DNA from 4 places in the Undibacterium sp. Ji83W genome. Region 1 is predicted to be linked to each of the others. Evidence: predicted binding sites of a transcription regulator. Region 1 holds the regulator's gene; each other region holds the start of a gene.
What was found. Region 1 encodes sigma-54, which starts transcription at its own class of promoters, with help from an activator protein. Its sites were predicted from a motif close to TGGCANGNAANCTGCTTT; they were not measured.
Positions count from the first base shown of each region.

Region 2: the regulator sigma-54 is predicted to act here: its motif matches at 1,772-1,789, upstream of ACO0LD_RS30305 (pilin).
Region 3: the regulator sigma-54 is predicted to act here: its motif matches at 1,558-1,575, upstream of ACO0LD_RS14465 (TorF family putative porin).
Region 4: the regulator sigma-54 is predicted to act here: its motif matches at 1,715-1,732, upstream of glnA (type I glutamate--ammonia ligase).

Region 1 covers NZ_JBMPOZ010000034.1:34,426-37,593, reverse strand. The annotation lists gene hpf (ribosome hibernation-promoting factor, HPF/YfiA family) at 47-394, opposite strand; gene ACO0LD_RS30175 (RNA polymerase factor sigma-54) at 502-1,992, opposite strand; gene lptB (LPS export ABC transporter ATP-binding protein) at 2,004-2,759, opposite strand; gene lptA (lipopolysaccharide transport periplasmic protein LptA) at 2,761-3,168, opposite strand, start outside.
Region 2 covers NZ_JBMPOZ010000035.1:28,295-31,462, forward strand. The annotation lists gene ACO0LD_RS30300 (tetratricopeptide repeat protein) at 1-1,142, shown strand, start outside; gene ACO0LD_RS30305 (pilin) at 1,268-1,729, opposite strand; gene ggt (gamma-glutamyltransferase) at 2,247-3,168, opposite strand, start outside.
Region 3 covers NZ_JBMPOZ010000007.1:269,853-273,020, forward strand. The annotation lists gene ACO0LD_RS14455 (ammonium transporter) at 1-296, opposite strand, end outside; gene ACO0LD_RS14460 (P-II family nitrogen regulator) at 317-655, opposite strand; gene ACO0LD_RS14465 (TorF family putative porin) at 671-1,429, opposite strand; gene ACO0LD_RS14470 (accessory factor UbiK family protein) at 1,854-2,096, shown strand; partial or broken gene ACO0LD_RS14475 (YifB family Mg chelatase-like AAA ATPase) at 2,120-3,168, shown strand, end outside.
Region 4 covers NZ_JBMPOZ010000031.1:11,830-14,997, forward strand. The annotation lists gene glnA (type I glutamate--ammonia ligase) at 141-1,556, opposite strand; gene ACO0LD_RS29545 (putative bifunctional diguanylate cyclase/phosphodiesterase) at 2,198-3,168, shown strand, end outside.

The DNA of each region.
Region 1 (3,168 bases):
CCTTGTTTTGGATGTCCACAACCCTGTTCGGGTAAGGACTGGGGTCTTATGAAGCCGAGGCCGGATCAGGTATGTGCTTGATGGCGTCGTGCTGATGGTCTTGCATTTTATCTTTATGCTTGATGACCTGGCGATCAAGTTTGTCTACCAGTGCATCGATTGCTGCATACAGATCATGCGCCAGACTTTCAACGTGGATATCTTTACCGCTGATATGCAAATTAATGTCGGCTTTGTGTCGTTTTTCCTTTTCCCGGAGCTTGTCCACCGTCAGGATGACGGCGATATCAATGACCTGGTCGAAATGCCGCCTGATACGTTCTAGTTTGGTATGTACATATTCACGAATTGCAGGAGTTACTTCGACGTGGTGTCCACTGATGGTGAGATTCATACTGTGCTCCTATAGTGATGTTACTTGCTTTAACAATAAGCGCATGGCATTTATTTGCCTTGAGCTAAATCATATATAGCAATTCAAACCGTGATTACAAGGACTGCTTACAAAGATTTACGCAAACTGACTGGGGGGATTTTCAGGGCTTCACGGTATTTGGCAACTGTCCGTCGGGCAATTACCATGCCCTGTTCACCCAGCATGTCTGCAATTTTGCTATCAGAGAGTGGGCTTTTCTGGTCTTCTGCTCCTATCAACTGCTTGATGAGTGCACGTATCGCGGTGGAAGATGCTTCACCCCCTGTTTCCGTCGCGACATGGCTGCCGAAAAAGTACTTCAACTCAAACATGCCATGTGGGGTCAACATGTATTTTTGAGTTGTAACACGTGAGATAGTGCTCTCGTGTAATCCTAGTGTATCAGCAATTTCGCGCAAAACAAGGGGGCGCATGGCAACAGCACCATGCGTGAAAAAATTGCGTTGCCTTTCGACTATCGCTTGTGCAACGCGCAATATGGTCTCGAAGCGTTGCCGCATGTTCTTGATGAGCCAGCGCGCTTCCTGTAGCTGTGCGCCCATGCCTGCTTCGCCGCGGTTTTGTTTCATGATGTTGGCATACATGCTGCTTACCCGCAGCCTGGGCATGACGTCCTGATTCAGCATGACTTGCCAGCCATTGCCCGATTTTCTGACGATGACATCTGGCACCACATAGTCAGATTCATCGGCAGCAAAAGCGATGCCGGGCCTGGGTTTGCACATGCGGATGACAGTTTGTGCATCGCGCAAATCTTCATCATCACAGTCGAGGATTTTCTTGAGTTTGGTGAAATCTCTTTGCGCAAATAAAGTCAGTTGCGTTTCAACAATTTGCAACGCCAGCCTGCGCGTGACAAAAGCGATCTTGGGCAAGCGCCTGATTTGCAATGCCAGGCACTCTGAGGGGCTGCGTGCGCCGACACCAGCCGGGTCAAAGCTTTGCAGCATGTTCAGGGCAAAAGCCAGCTCTTCTGGTTCTACACAAAGTTCCAGTGGCAAACTGGCATGTATTTCATCCAGTGTTTCAGTCAGGTAACCATTGCTGTCCAGCGCATCTATCATCAGCTCGACCAGGGCGCGGTCACGTGGTTCGCGCAGGTTCAGGCGCATCTGTTCCAGCAAGTGTTCACGCAGGGTGACATGGGCTGCGCCCAGTTGCGGGCGGCCATCTTCATCATCGCCTGATTTGCTGCCATGCTGCACGTCATCAAAGCCCCAGTCTTCTTCACTGGAGGTAGTGCTGTCATTGCTGATGACGGTTTCAGCATCAGCCGCCACTGGTTCAGCAGCCCTGTCACTGTCTTCTCTTGCTGCGGGTGCTTCCATGCCGGCATCGGCAGAAGTGCTGCTGGTATTGATGGCACCGTCGGCCAGCAGGCGCACGGCGTGGTCGAGCGGATCATCGACGCGTTCCAGCATGGGATTGTCAGTCAGCAGCGTCTCCAGCTCCTGATGCAATTCCAAAGTCGATAACTGCAATAATCGTATTGATTGCTGCAATTGCGGCGTCAAGGCCAGATGTTGTGAGGTACGTAGTTGCAGGCTTTGTTTCATGATGATTCCCGTCACATCCGGAAATGTTCTCCGAGATAAACGCGACGTACAGATTCATTTTGTATGATGTCGTCAGGCTTGCCACTGGCAAGTACCGCGCCTTGATTAATGATGTAAGCGTGATCACAGATACCCAGGGTCTCGCGCACATTATGGTCCGTGATCAACACGCCTATGCCGCGTTCCTTGAGGAAGCGCACAATGCGCTGGATCTCGATCACGGCAATCGGGTCAACACCAGCAAAGGGTTCATCCAGCAACACAAAGCGGGGGTTGGTGGCCAGAGCGCGGGCAATCTCTACCCGGCGGCGTTCGCCACCTGAAAGTGACAGCGCCTGGCTCTCGCGTATTTTTTCTATCTGCAAATCTGCCAGCAGAGCATTGAGCCTTTGCTCAATTTTCTTGGCACCAAGATATTTGCCTTCGCTGTCTTTTTGCAATTCGAGTACGGCGCGGATATTGTCTTCCACCGTCAGCTTGCGAAATACCGAAGCTTCTTGCGGCAGATAAGACAAACCCAGTACCGCCCGCTCATGGATAGGCAGTTGTGAAATATTCACATCATCAATCGTGATATCCCCGGCGTCGGAAGGTACCAGTCCAACGATCATGTAAAACGAGGTGGTCTTGCCTGCGCCATTCGGCCCCAGCAAACCCACTACTTCACCGCTTTTCAGTAGCAGGGAAACATCGCGCACCACCTGGCGCGCGCCATAGCGCTTTTGCAGGCCCTTGACGAGCAAGGTGCTGCTGGACTGTACTGTCATCTTAATTAGCCTGTTTTTCTGGTTTTGGTTGCAAGATGATTTTCAGGCTGCCAGAACCATCCACATGCTGGCCACTGGTCGAGTTGGTGCCGATGAAAAAGTCATTCTTGCTATCGTAAGACAGGTATTCGCCTTCTTGTTCCTGGGTGACACGCTTGCCTTCCAGGTAGCGCACCTTGGCCTTGGAAATGAATTTGACGATTTCTGTACTTTGATTGTATTCGGCACGGTCAGCTTCGCCATCTACCCACAGATCAGGGCCGCCATCACGTTTTTGGCGGAAGCTGACCTTGCGGTTACTGCCGCCAGTCAGGACGACAAACTGATCGCCATTCGGGCCTTCGGTGACGACGGCATTTTCTGCCTTGACGTTCAGTGTACCGCGCACCAGCGAGACACCCTTGGACAG
Region 2 (3,168 bases), on a different contig from region 1:
ATACATGGCAGGTATTCAGTAACGACAGAAATCCACAGCGCAGAATAAAAGTTGCTTATGTTTCCCCCGATTTTCGCCGGCATTCAGTGCAATATTTTCTTGAGCCTTTACTTGCGCATCATGACAGGCAGGCTTTTGAATTATTTGCCTACGCCGAATTAAAATATGAAGATGAAGTCAGTGCGCGCTATAAAAGCTACATTGATCACTGGATACCTACTGCTGGTTTATCTGATACTGCCCTGACAGAGCGCATACGAGCTGATGGCATTGACATCCTGATTGATCTTGCTGGTCATACCGGAAGTAATCGCTTACAGGTTTTTGCCCGCAAGCCAGCGCCAATACAGATTTCCTGGTTAGGTTATGGGTATACAACCGGTTTGAAAGCAATTGATTATTTCTTGACGGATGATACTTGTGCACCGTCCGGGGCTGAAGCCGTTTTTGCAGAGAAACTCTGGCGTCTGGAGACACCATCATTTGCATATCGTCCGGCGGATGGTATGGGGGAGGTGAGTTCGCTGCCAGCGCTGAAAAATGGATATGTCACTTTAGGAACACTCACCAGATCAGTCAGGCTTAACCATCTCACCATACGTGCCTGGGCGGCCATCTTGAAAAGAATAGATGGTGCCAAATTATTGATCAATAGCGGAAATTTTAAAAATGCTGATTTGCGACTGGATCTTGAAGAAAAATTTGCCGCATTTGGTATAGACAAGTCCCGCCTGGAAATTGGCTATGACACCCCACCCTGGAATACTTTGAGAAAGATTGATATAGGCCTGGACTGTTTTCCGCACAATTCCGGCACGACGCTGTTTGAGACTTTGTATATGGGGATTCCTTATGTGACGCTGGCGGGACGGCCTAGTGTCGGCTTGTTGGGAAGTTCAATTCTGAAAGGCGTTAATCATCCTGAATGGATAGCGCAAACCGAAGAGGAATACATCAATAAAGTTGTAGAGCTTGCCAGCAATATTGATGCACTTTCGCAAGTGCGTGACAATTTGCGAGAAGAAATGAAACAGAGCAAGTTAATGGACGAAGCAGGGTTTGCGGCCAAAGTAGATATAGCTTTGCGTACCATGTGGACTAAATGGTGCGAAGAGACGAATTTACATCGGACTGGAACGTAAATTCTTACGGTGAAAACGGTTTGCTTAAATCTATGCGTCTTTTAAACCAGGCGAGCCTGTAAAAATATATGCGATGTCTGCCTGACATCGCTTTTGGTTCTCAGATTTAAATCCTGTATGACGGTTTAGCAGCCGCCCTGGCCCGGTTTCAGACCGCGAATCGGATCACAAACAGTGCCAGTGTTTGTCCACATCATATTGCTTTGACCAGAAGAAATCACTGGTGTCAATATAATGCTTAACGCTGTCCCTGTAGTGGTAGTTGCGCTAGTCGTAGTTTGCGTAATAACACCTGCATTTGAAATTGTAGGCGCGTTATTAGTCAAAAATTTTGATGTGATAACAGTGGGAATGGAATTACTTCCCATGACTGTGCAGTTTGTCCAGCTATTTTCATTTTGGTAGCAAATGGACAGCTCTTTTTTCAAGCTATTGAGTTCAGATATGGCGCCAGACGCACGTGTACGGGAAACATAGTCAGAATATTGTGGGATGGCGATTGCTGCCAGAATACCAATAATGGCGACCACTATCATCAATTCTATTAGCGTAAAGCCTTGCTGAATTTTTTTTGAATATCTTTGCATTTCTCTCTCCCCAGCGGCAAAAAACAGTTTAGTTATGAGTTAGAGGCAAATTTTGTGCCAATCACACAATTGCTCTCAGAATTGTCGGTTTTACGCCAATGCTGGATGGTTATAGCTGCAATTGTTTTCAACATTGAAGCTTGTAATTGTTAAGCTGGTTGATGCGCAGTAAATACCAGGCTGTACAGTGATAAGAGATTGAAAACCGTGCAATAGCAGTCAAGTGCTTTGACTTTGATAGGAGAAATTTGAGATTGCTCAGGGCAGCTAAATGCGCACATGTATCTACCACATTCAAATTAATGAACGCTTGGCATCAGCCACGATATTTCTTGATATTTTGACTCTATCTGTGAAGAAATGCTGCAAAGATAAATTTTAGTGACAAAAAACGTCAATTAAATACAAAAATTTGCACTTGTTTCGAAATTGTTACACTTTAGGTCAATGTTTTTTTAATAATGCAGATAAAACAAAATATATGTTGCTAAAGCAACTTATCGAGTGTAAGCCGGGCCTAGAACCCGAGCGCACTACCATCTGGATTGCGCGGGTCAGAATAACCGGCAAATCCTTGTGGCACGATTTGTATGGTCTGGGTTTTGCCCAGGGAGGCAGTGGGGCGCAATACCTGGCCTTTTTGTTCCAGTAGGCGCAAGGTGTCCATGCTGATGCCTTTTTCAAAGCGCAACTGATCCGGCATCCATTGCTGGTGTATGCGTGGCGAAATGGTGGCTTCTGCCACGTTCATGTCATGGTCTATGACGTTCAATATGGTTTGCAAGGTCGTCGTGATAATGCGGCTGCCACCAGGGCTGCCGGTCACCAGGAAGGGCTTGCCGTCCTTGAGCACTATCGTGGGTGACATCGAACTTAAAGGCCGCTTCCAGCCCTGTACGGCGTTGGCATCGCCACCCAGCAAGCCAAAGGCATTTGGTACACCAGCCTTGACCGAGAAATCGTCCATTTCATTGTTCAGAACGATGCCTGTGCCAGTGGCAACGATGCCGCTGCCAAAGTTCAGGTTCAGGGTGTAGGTGGTGGCGACAACGTTGCCGAATTTGTCGGCCACGCTGTAATGTGTGGTCTGGTCGCTTTCATAAGGCAAGGGTTTGCCGGGTTTGATTTCGGCGGAAGGTGTGGCGCGGTCTGGCTGGATTTTTTTGACCAGTTCATCCGCATAAGCGCGTGAAGTCAGGCCCTTGAGCGGTACCTTGTAATAATCAGGGTCGCCCAGGAATTCAGAACGGTCAGCATAGGCCAGTTTCATCACCTCGCTGAGCTGATGCAGGGTCTGCGCGCTGTTGGCACCTTGCTCTTTCAAGGGATAGTGTTCCAGCATGTTCAGCATCTGTATGATGTGCACGCCACCAGAGCTGGGTGGCGGCATCGAGACCACTTCATAGCCGCGATAATTGCCGCGCACCGGGATGCGTTCC
Region 3 (3,168 bases), on a different contig from region 1:
CAGGCAGTGTCGCCTTTATTTGGAGTTGGTGCCGGTGCTGCAGGTGCTGCGGCACTGGCAGCTGCGGGATCAGCCGCTGCCGCTGGGGCAGAGGCTGGTGTAACTACTGCAGTTGCCGAGGCAGAAGCCGGGGCAACTGCGGGTGCTGATGCACTGGCCGACGCAGTCGCAGCGGCTGCAGAAGCTGCCGCTGGTTCAGCTTTAGCCGATGCATCTTGCGCTGATGCTACAGATGTAAAACCGACGGTGACCAGCAACGCGGTCCCTGCCAGTATGTTCTTCAACAGTTTTTTCATGTGAACTCCCTGGTAGGCTATCAGAGTGCGTCGTTGCCGGTTTCACCGGTACGAATGCGCACAACTTGTTGCAAGTCATAGACAAAAATCTTGCCGTCACCAATCTTGCCGGTGCGGGCTGCAGTTTCTATCGCTTCGATAGCGCGATCAACAATCGCATCATCCACGGCAGCTTCAATTTTTGTCTTTGGCAGGAAGTCAACCACATACTCTGCACCACGGTACAGTTCAGTATGACCTTTTTGACGACCAAAGCCCTTCACTTCGGTCACGGTGATCCCTTGTACGCCTATGGTGGATAAGGCCTCGCGGACTTCATCCAGCTTAAAAGGCTTGATAATTGCAGTAATCAGTTTCATGCTCGCCTCGAATTTTTAAAATGTTTTAACTGCAGACAATACCAAAGTAGTTTTGCCGGTGAACTTGCCCGCTGGCGTGACATACAGTTTCTTCTCTGCATTCGTGCCCAACGCTGCGATACCAAAATTCACACCAAAAAACTCTTTATTCACACCGATTTTCCAATCGGAATAAGAGTACGCACCATTGTTCTTGATGGTTTGATGGCCAGCGTGCAAAGCCAGCGTATAACCTTCAGGCAACTCAATGTTTGCGCCAATATCCAGATAACCACTGTTCTTGCTATCGATAAAGCCGAACAGGTTGGTGACCGAATGTGAATACTTGATATATGCAGGCCCCATGCCTAACTGGCCGTAAATTTCTGTCGTGTTGGCATCAGCAAAACCAGCAACCTTGTTCAGCCCATTGGATGGGTATACATAAGTCAGGACGCCGACGTCATAAGAAACATCTTTGGTGATCTCGCCTTTTTTACCGGCATACAAATCCCATTCAAGATCGCCACCGCCACCCGCATCCTTGGTCCATTTGATCGTGGACAACCATGTACCAGCATAAAAGCCGCTAGGGTTATTCACATAATCAGCGCCACCTTGCAAAGCCGGGTCAAGACGTGATTGGGCAATCGCGCGGTAGCGGTATTCGCTGACAACACCAATGTTGAAGCTGACTTCATTATCTGGCTTGGCTTCTGGCTTGGCATCTTCTGCTTGGGCAAAACCACCAAAGAATGTTGTGGCTACAGCAGCGGCGATTACTAATTTTTTCATTGCGCTTCCCCCTAATGATTAAGATTTGATTTGATTGAACCCTGGACAGAATCTGTTTTCAGCACTGAATGACAACACTCATTACTACTTGCATGGCCAGACTCTTAAATTCTTATTTCCCTTACCTGTTAGCAGGAGTCGTGCCAACCATGGCTATCTCATCAATAAAGTGAATACGCAGCACGGCAGCCAGAGTGTATTAATATGCATACAGCCAGATAAACTCTGCGTCCCGTCTGTTTTTTATATTGCGCTGCAATACCAGTCGTGGTTCGGGCAAGATGCGCTATCATTGCTTCGTAGGTAAAATTGCAAGCGAAAAAGCCATATTGCGCACCAATTTTGGGCAAGAGCAATTTCGCACAAAAAAGTGGCAAAGCATGATTTGCACCATAAGTGTGCAGTTACAAGATAGAGGATTAAAATGGATAAGCAAAATTTCTTTAATGACATGCAGGCCAAGATCAGCCAGGCACTGGAAAACTCACCTGCCAAGGACATAGAAAAAAATGTCAAAGCCATGATGAGCCAGGGTTTTTCCAAGCTGGACCTGGTCACGCGTGAAGAGTTTGATATCCAGGCACAAGTCCTGGCCAAGACCCGCGCCAAGCTCGAAGCCCTGGAAGCCCGAGTGGCTGCACTGGAAACGCCACCAAAAGACCAATAAACCTCATACACGCCTCAGACCGCATGTCACTAGCCGTCCTCAAAAGCCGCGCCCTGAATGGTATGGATGCGCCACAGGTGACTGTGGAAGTGCATCTGGCGAATGGCCTCCCTGCCTTCACCATCGTCGGCTTGCCAGAAACCGAAGTCAAGGAATCCAAGGACAGGGTCAGGGCCGCCTTGCAGAACGCACGCTTTGAATTTCCCAACAAGCGCATCACGGTAAACCTGGCACCCGCTGATTTGCCCAAGGAATCTGGCCGCTTTGATTTGCCAATTGCCCTTGGTATTTTGGCTGCATCCGGGCAAATCCCCGGAGACGCGCTGGAACAATATGAATTTGCTGGTGAACTCTCGCTGTCGGGCGAACTGCGGCCGATACGTGGCGCGCTGGCCATGACATTTGCGATTTGCAAAAGCCTGCAACATACTGAACAGGAACCCGCCTTCATCTTGCCGCGCGCGAACGCAGATGAAGCCGCGCTAGTCAGCGATGCTGCTATTTATCCTGCAGATTCACTGCTACAGGTATGCGCTCACTTTGCTGGTGTAGATGGCGAACAAAGACTGGTGCGTCACAGACCCAGTTCCAAACCCAGCCGCCCCAAATATGCCGACTTTGCCGAAGTCAAAGGCCAGTTACAAGCCAAACGGGCTCTGGAAGTGGCCGCAGCAGGATCGCATTCAGTCTTGTTGATGGGGCCGCCTGGCACCGGAAAATCAATGCTGGCCGCCCGCTTCCCAGGCATTTTGCCTACCATGACAGATCAGGAGGCACTGGAATCAGCAGCAGTACAATCCCTGACTTCAGGCTTTTCCATAGAGAAATGGAAGGCACGCCCTTACCGATCGCCTCATCATACGGCGTCTGCGGTAGCATTAGTTGGGGGTGGAGGTACACCAAGACCGGGTGAAATTTCGCTCGCACATCGTGGCGTCCTTTTTCTCGATGAATTACCCGAGTTCGATAGAAAAGTGCTGGAAGTTTTACGTGAACCGCTGGAATCTGGTCACATCACCATTTCTCGTGCGGCAAGACAGGCTGACTTCCCGGCACGCTTTCAATTAATTGC
Region 4 (3,168 bases), on a different contig from region 1:
AAATAAGCAATAGTCATTGATAGACTGTAAGTGTATGTCATGCAGCCGTGCAACACAATTACGAACAAATTAGCATTTGTAACAAAAAAAGCGGGGTTACCCCCGCTTTTTTGTGCTTTTACCCTGATTACAGAGAGTAATTACAGAGAATAGTACATGTCAAATTCGACAGGGTGAGTTGTCATGCGATAGCGTTGTACTTCTTGCATTTTCAAATCAATGTAGGCATCGATCATGCTGTCGCTGAATACACCACCACGTGTCAGGAACTCGCGGTCTTTGTTCAATGCATCCAGTGCTTCTTCCAAAGAAGCGCACACTGTTGGGATCAATGCATCTTCTTCTGGTGGCAAATGGTACAGATCTTTGCTGGCTGCTTCGCCAGGATGGATCTTGTTCTGTACGCCATCCAGACCTGCCATCATCAGTGCAGAGAAGCACAGGTATGGGTTAGCCAGTGGATCAGGGAAACGTGTTTCAATACGACGACCTTTTGGATTGGCAACGTAAGGAATACGGATGGAAGCAGAACGGTTACGTGCAGAGTAAGCCAGTTTTACTGGAGCTTCATAACCTGGAACCAGACGCTTGTAAGAGTTGGTACCTGGATTAGTGATCGCATTCAATGCTTTGGCATGCTTGATGATACCGCCGATGTAGTACAGGGCGAAATCAGACAAACCAGCATAGCCGTCGCCAGCAAACAGGTTTTTGCCATCTTTCCAGATGGATTGATGTACGTGCATGCCAGAACCGTTGTCGCCAACGATAGGCTTAGGCATGAAAGTCGCTGTCTTGCCGTAGGTATGGGCAACATTCCAGACTACGTATTTCAGGTTTTGTGTCCAGTCGGCGCGCTCTACCAGCGTAGAGAACTTGGTACCGATCTCATTTTGACCAGCGCCAGCCACTTCATGGTGATGCACTTCAACCGGGATACCCAGGGATTCCAGGATCAGGCACATTTCAGAACGCATGTCCTGAAAGCTGTCGACTGGAGGAACCGGGAAGTAACCGCCTTTAACCGTAGGACGATGGCCAGTATTGCCGCCTTCCAGTTTTTCGCCTGTAGTCCAGGAAGCTTCGTCAGAATCAATCTTGACGAAGCAGCCAGACATGTCCACTTTCCAGCGTACGCTGTCGAAAATGAAGAATTCTGGTTCCGGGCCAAAGTAAGCTGTATCACCAATGCCAGATGATTTCAAATACGCTTCAGCACGTTTCGCGATGGAACGTGGATCGCGGTCATAGCCCTTGCCATCAGATGGCTCGATCACGTCACATTGCATGAACAATGTGGTTTCTTCAAAGAAAGGATCAATATTGGCAGTAGATGGATCAGGCATCAACAACATGTCGGATGCTTCGATACCTTTCCAGCCAGCGATGGACGAGCCGTCGAATGCGTGGCCAGATTCGAATTTATCGATGTCGAACTGGGAAACTGGAACAGTTACGTGCTGTTCTTTGCCTCGGGTATCAGCAAAGCGAAAATCAACGAATTTGACTTCGTTATCTTTCGCCATTTTCAAGACTTCTGCGGCTGTCATTGCCATGTGAAACTCCTCTGAGAGCTAAAAAATAAATTCGGAAATTGCTGAGTGCTGCGCCTGCCAGTTTTGCGTAATATTGACCAACAGACAATCCTTGTCTTATTGCCCTTATTTACAACTTACCAACAACATTTACCCGGCGGCTCAACTCACCGGGGATAATAGCAGAAACCATGCCATCATCCAGATCAGTCATATATAAATCCGAAATTTGTTAAATGCTTGTTTTTGTGGCGTTTTCTTGTCGAAAGTAGAAACGACATAGGATTATGCCAAATCATGTAACGCACCAAAATAATGCGCACTACGTAAAAATTACTATTTTGGTGCAAATTTTAAAGAAAATCATTATTTTGCATAATTTTGGTGCGCTTTTCAGGTGCGGCAAAAAAAACGATTTGTTAGCAACAGCCTTTCATATTGCCACCATGCAAAATAAACAAGCTTGATCAAAATCAACTTTTGCCCGCATAGATCAATATCAAATTGGTGCTCATTTAGACTATCGCATCTTTGCCAGGTTCGTCACGCATCGCCCCAAGGATCTTGTACAGAATCTATAACAACCAGAACCAGAACCTGCCATTGAATACTTTATCCCCATATTTATTATGCTGCCCCACCCCTGCCCGCGAAAGCCGCTTGTGCTTACCGCCCTGAGTTTTGTTCTGGCCATACTGGCAAGCACTGCTCTCACACTAAAACTGGTCAAGTTGCTGCAAGAAGCGCTTGAACAAAAACAACGCCTCAAAAAAATCATCTGCTGGCAACGTGCGAAACGCAGACATGTAGAAGAAGACTTGCGCATTGCCGCCATTGCCTTTGAGGCGCAGGAAGGCATGGTTATCACCGACCAACACCGTACCATCTTACGTGTCAACCTTGCCTTCACCCGCATCACTGGCTATAACCGGGAAGAAGCTCTGGGCAAACAAACCAGCCTGCTCAAATCTGGCCTGCACGGCACTGCGTATTATGAAGACATGAGCAAACAACTTGACACCAACGCCTATTGGCAAGGCGAAATCTGGAATCGCAGAAAAAATGGCGAAGTCTATCCAGAATGGCTAACCATTACCGCAGTCAAGAACCCAAGCGGCAAAGTCATCAACTATGTCGCCACCATGCTCGACATCACCCAAAGAAAAGCTGCTGAAGCAAAGCTGGAACATCTGGCCTATCACGACCCGCTGACCGGCCTGGCAAACCGCAGGCTATTGATAGATCGCCTGCAACACAGCCTGCTGGCAAAGAGCCGCAGTAACCTGTATGGCGCAATACTGTTTCTTGACCTCGATAATTTCAAAACCATCAATGACAGTAGCGGCCACGGCAAAGGCGACATGCTCTTGCAAGTTGCCGCAAAACGCCTGGCCCACAGCATACGCAAGGGCGACACCCTGGCACGCTATGGTGGTGATGAGTTTGTGCTGTTACTCGAAGAACTCGGCGACAACATCCGCGAAACTGCCATAGAAACACAAATGATCGCCACCAAGATCCTCGCAGACCTGGCTGCAGCCTACGATCTTGATCATGCCGAATTCCACAGCAGCGCCAGCATAGGCATCACCCTGTTTGACAAACAAAACACCTCAGCCGAAGAACTGCTCAA